Regions from separate parts of the Paenibacillus sp. MT124 genome, predicted to be linked through region 1. Evidence: a T-box and tRNA genes for the amino acid it is inferred to sense, from the RefSeq annotation. Region 1 holds a T-box; the other holds one or more tRNA genes.
The links. The T-box of region 1 lies ahead of trpS (tryptophan--tRNA ligase). A T-box ahead of a tRNA ligase gene usually reads a tRNA of that ligase, here a tRNA-Trp.
Positions count from the first base shown of each region.

Region 2: it encodes a tRNA-Trp, which carries the amino acid that the T-box ahead of trpS (tryptophan--tRNA ligase) is inferred to sense. The anticodon was not compared.

Region 1 covers NZ_CM179500.1:700,201-702,592, reverse strand. Annotated here, with positions in the region: gene AC3RCI_RS03370 (DMT family transporter) at 1-838, shown strand, start outside; T-box leader at 866-1,193, shown strand; gene trpS (tryptophan--tRNA ligase) at 1,351-2,346, shown strand.
Region 2 covers NZ_CM179500.1:1,738,435-1,740,826, forward strand. Annotated here, with positions in the region: rRNA gene AC3RCI_RS08135 (23S ribosomal RNA) at 1-683, shown strand, start outside; rRNA gene rrf (5S ribosomal RNA) at 867-983, shown strand; tRNA gene AC3RCI_RS08145 (tRNA-Glu) at 1,073-1,144, shown strand; tRNA gene AC3RCI_RS08150 (tRNA-Val) at 1,150-1,225, shown strand; tRNA gene AC3RCI_RS08155 (tRNA-Trp) at 1,230-1,303, shown strand; tRNA gene AC3RCI_RS08160 (tRNA-Lys) at 1,313-1,385, shown strand; gene AC3RCI_RS08165 (transglutaminase-like domain-containing protein) at 1,773-2,381, shown strand.

The sequences.
Region 1 (2,392 bases):
TGTGGCACACCCGATCGATGTGCTTGCACATCGATTCGCCATATCTCTTCTCGTAGTCAGCATCCCGGTCGTCCTGGGATGGATTAAAATTCGGCTCACCCTAGAGGATCTGTGGCGGATCATACCGCTAGGCCTGCTTTCTCCGGTTTTATTTTTTGCCTTTCAGGCATTTGGGCTGGTATCCTCCAATTCATCGGAGGCCGGAATCATTCAGGCCATGGCCCCTGTCTTTACCCTTATTCTGGCTTCAGTATTCTTGAAAGAACGGACATCTGTGCTGCAAAAGCTATTCCTGCTTCTTTCTGTTGCCGGAGTGGTCTTCATCTTCCTGATGAAAGGCAGCGGAATGACTTCAGGTAATTTCAAGGGAATTGCCCTGCTGCTGCTCTCTACAATTTGTTTTGCAGGGTATGGCGTGCTTGCCAGACCGCTCACCCAGAAGTATAAGCCGATGGAATTAACATGGGTTACCCTGCTCGTCGGTTGTCTTGTTTTTAACGTCTCCGCCGTCATCCGTCATTTATCCAGCGGTACGATAAGCGATTATGTAAAACCTCTCGGGGATGCATCTTATCTAGGGGCGCTGGCCTACCTGGCCATCCTCTCCACCATGATTTCGACGCTGCTGTCCAGCTATGCGTTAACCCATCTGGAAGCTTCGAAGATGAGTGTATTCAGCAACTTCTCTACCTTGATTTCCATCGCGGGTGGAGCCTGGATCTTGCATGAACCCGTCAGTGGATACCATTTTGTCGGAGCCATCCTGATTATCGCAGGTGTGCTCGGAACCAATATGAGTGGCAGAAAAAACAGGCTGGTCCGTGAAGTCAAAGCATGATACAATGTGAAAAATTGTAAACGGACGTTATCAACGATGATGAAGAGAAGTACATACGGCAGCGTGCTCCAGAGAGCCGGCGGATGGTGGAAGCCGGTGCACGGGTCGTATGGAAATGGGCTTCGGAGTTCCGAGCTGAACACGGCCTGTATCCTGTAATCGGGGTGCAGGACGGTAAGTAGGTAAGGCGGCATGTTCAGCCGTTATCCAAGGACAGGATATCGATCAATAGATATGCTGGTTCAGGTCTGGTTTTTCAATCAGCCTGACCATAAATCTTGATCCGTATCTCTAAGCGGGCCGCAACCAGCGGCCAATTAAGGTGGCACCGCGAAGCATAAGCTTCGTCCTTCTGTTCTGTTCCCTCACGGGAATCAGGATGAAGGACGAGGCTTTTTTTTGATATCTGCATACTGTAACAGGCTGAAAGGGGGTGATGGTCGTGGAAGACGGCTGGTGGCGTCAGCAGATTAGGATGCTCGAACAATTACAAAATCAAAGGAGAATGAACTATGAATATGAACAAGGATGTTATTTTAACTGGAGACCGGACCACAGGGCAGCTTCATCTCGGCCATTACGTGGGCAGCCTGCGCAGCCGGGTGCAATTGCAAAGTGAGTACAAAACATATATTTTACTGGCAGATGTGCAGGCCTTAACCACCCACTATGATCAGCCAGGATTGATTGCAGACAGTGTCCTTCAAGTGACTCTCGATTATCTCGCTGTAGGTATTGATCCTAACCAAGCCACGCTGTTCATCCAATCCATGATTCCGGAAATTGCAGAATTAACGGTGATCTTCTCCATGTTTGTCACCGTGAACACGCTTCGGCACAACCCTACCATCAAAACGGAGGCGCGTGACCGCGGCTATACGGATCTATACTACGGTTTCCTGGGCTATCCGGTCAGTCAGGCTGCTGATATTGCATTCTGTAAAGCGACGCTCGTTCCAGCAGGCGAGGACCAGATTCCACATGTCGAGACTGCACGCAAACTGGTCCGCAGATTTAATGAGCTCTACGCTCCGGTCCTGCCTGAACCACGCATTTTGACTGGTGAGCGCCTTGGCGGGCTCGATGGCATCGGCAAAATGAGCAAAAGCATGGGCAACGCCATCTCCTTAAATGCGAGTCCGGAAGATGTGCATGCCAAACTGGCCAAGGCCAAGACCGATCCTGCACGTGTCCATCGTACCGATCCAGGCCATCCCGATATCTGCCCGGTATTTGCATACCATCAATTATTCCGGAAAGAGCACGCTGAAGAGATTCATGCCAGCTGCAGCCAGGGCTCCATTGGATGCAGAGATTGCAAGCAGTTTGCAGGTGCTGCGATTAATGAACTGCTTGCCCCTTTTCGAGAACGGCGGAACCATTATGAGCAACGAGGGGACGAGGTCAAAGAAATTCTGGTTGAGGGCACCCGCCAAGCCCGCAAAGTCGCACGGGAAACGATGCTCGAAATACGGGAGGCCATGGGTATCCGTTACTTTGATTTGTAAGCATAACGATGAAGTTAGATATCAGGATGAGATAAAACATCATGAA
Region 2 (2,392 bases), 1.0 Mb from region 1:
CTTAGCGGGTACGGGGACAGTGTCAGGTGGGCAGTTTGACTGGGGCGGTCGCCTCCTAAAGAGTAACGGAGGCGCCCAAAGGTTCCCTCAGAATGGTTGGAAATCATTCGAAGAGTGCAAAGGCATAAGGGAGCTTGACTGCGAGACCTACAAGTCGAGCAGGGACGAAAGTCGGGCTTAGTGATCCGGTGGTACCGCATGGAAGGGCCATCGCTCAACGGATAAAAGCTACCCTGGGGATAACAGGCTTATCTCCCCCAAGAGTCCACATCGACGGGGAGGTTTGGCACCTCGATGTCGGCTCATCGCATCCTGGGGCTGAAGTAGGTCCCAAGGGTTGGGCTGTTCGCCCATTAAAGCGGTACGCGAGCTGGGTTCAGAACGTCGTGAGACAGTTCGGTCCCTATCTGTCGTGGGCGTAGGAAATTTGAGAGGAGCTGTCCTTAGTACGAGAGGACCGGGATGGACGTACCGCTGGTGTACCAGTTGTTCCGCCAGGAGCACCGCTGGGTAGCTATGTACGGACGGGATAAGCGCTGAAAGCATCTAAGCGTGAAGCCCCCCTCAAGATGAGATTTCCCAGTATGTAAGACCCCTTGAAGACGACGAGGTAGATAGGCTGGGGGTGGAAGTGCAGTAATGCATGGAGCTGACCAGTACTAATCGGTCGAGGGCTTATCCAAATTGCAGGTTCTGATCGCAAGTTTCGTTTCGGATCTAGTTTTCAGAGAATAATCTCTGAAATGAAAATCGGTACAACACTCCAATGTGTGTATGATTTTCAGTTCCACAGACGCTGACCCATTCATCCACACCGATGTGTAGGACCGAATGGAACGCGAACGCATTTGGTAGACAAATGCTCGTTTGGTGGCGATGGCGGAGGGGTTCCACACGTACCCATCCCGAACACGACCGTTAAGCCCTCTAGCGCCGATGGTACTTGGACCGAAGGGTCCTGGGAGAGTAGGACGCTGCCAAGCGAGACCCCACTGGGGTATTTTTTTGGCTCATATAATCCAAAAACCCAGTTGGTAGATTTTACAGCATCTTGTTTGTTGAGAGCTATTAAGGCCCGTTGGTCAAGGGGTTAAGACACCTCCCTTTCACGGAGGTAACAGGGGTTCGAATCCCCTACGGGTCATATATGGAGGCTTAGCTCAGCTGGGAGAGCATCTGCCTTACAAGCAGAGGGTCGGGGGTTCGAGCCCCTCAGCCTCCACCATTTTAGGGGCATAGTTTAAAGGTAGAACAACGGTCTCCAAAACCGTTGGTGTGGGTTCAATTCCTGCTGCCCCTGCCATTTTATTATGAGCCATTAGCTCAGTTGGTAGAGCACCTGACTTTTAATCAGGGTGTCGAAGGTTCGAGCCCTTCATGGCTCATTGTTTTTGTACGTATTGGGGGAGTATTCATCCCGCGTGTAACTTCTATAATCATCAAAATGGACCATAGTTATAAGCTATACTGACGATGGTGCCTACTGAATATCAAAACCCTTGAGTATTCCTCAAGGGTTTTTCGTATTATCTCAAACTCTACGGAGTACTCTAACAAATTAACTGTTCCCTTAGAAAATCGCTATTTTAGCGGCTTTTTAGTTTGTCGGTGCAAGGGTCTAGACCTAATTACAGATTATCTAAAATTAAATGATTAGTGTAGTTAACGACAGCATAAAGATTACAGGGATTATTATTCTTTACTATGCATAATTATACTATTAAACTATTGAAGACTTGCATATTAAGTACAATTATTGAAAGGTTGATAAAATGAATCTAATCTGTGAAACTCAAGTCGTTACGGATTATTTGACCGTGACTGGGGAAGTCAATTATGATCACCCGCTGGTTGCTGGACTTGCTTCGGAAATAGCAGCTTCATCAAAAGATCAAGTAGAATATATCAAACAGTCATATATGTATGTCAGAGATCGAATAGCCCATTCCTGGGATATCAAGAGTTTTAGAGTCACATGTTCCGCTTCAGAAACATTGATTCATAAAGAAGGTATTTGCTATGCCAAAGCAAACCTTCTATGTGCAATATTACGTAGAGAGGGAATACCATCTGGCTTCTGTTATCAACGACTTACGATTGGGGATACTCCAGATACGGGCTATTGTATCCATGCACTAAATGCTGTTTATATTCAACATTTAAATTCATGGATCCGTTTAGATGCACGAGGGAACAAGCCTGGAATCCAAGCAGAGTTTTCATTAGAAGAAGAAAAACTTGCTTTTACAATCCGAAAAGACTACGACGAAGCTGATTATATGACCATATTTAAGTCCCCAAATGTTAAGACTATCGAGGCATTGAAAAATAATACTGACTGCATAAATATGTATTTGTATGGGTTGCCTGCACAACTGTGATTATTGAACTA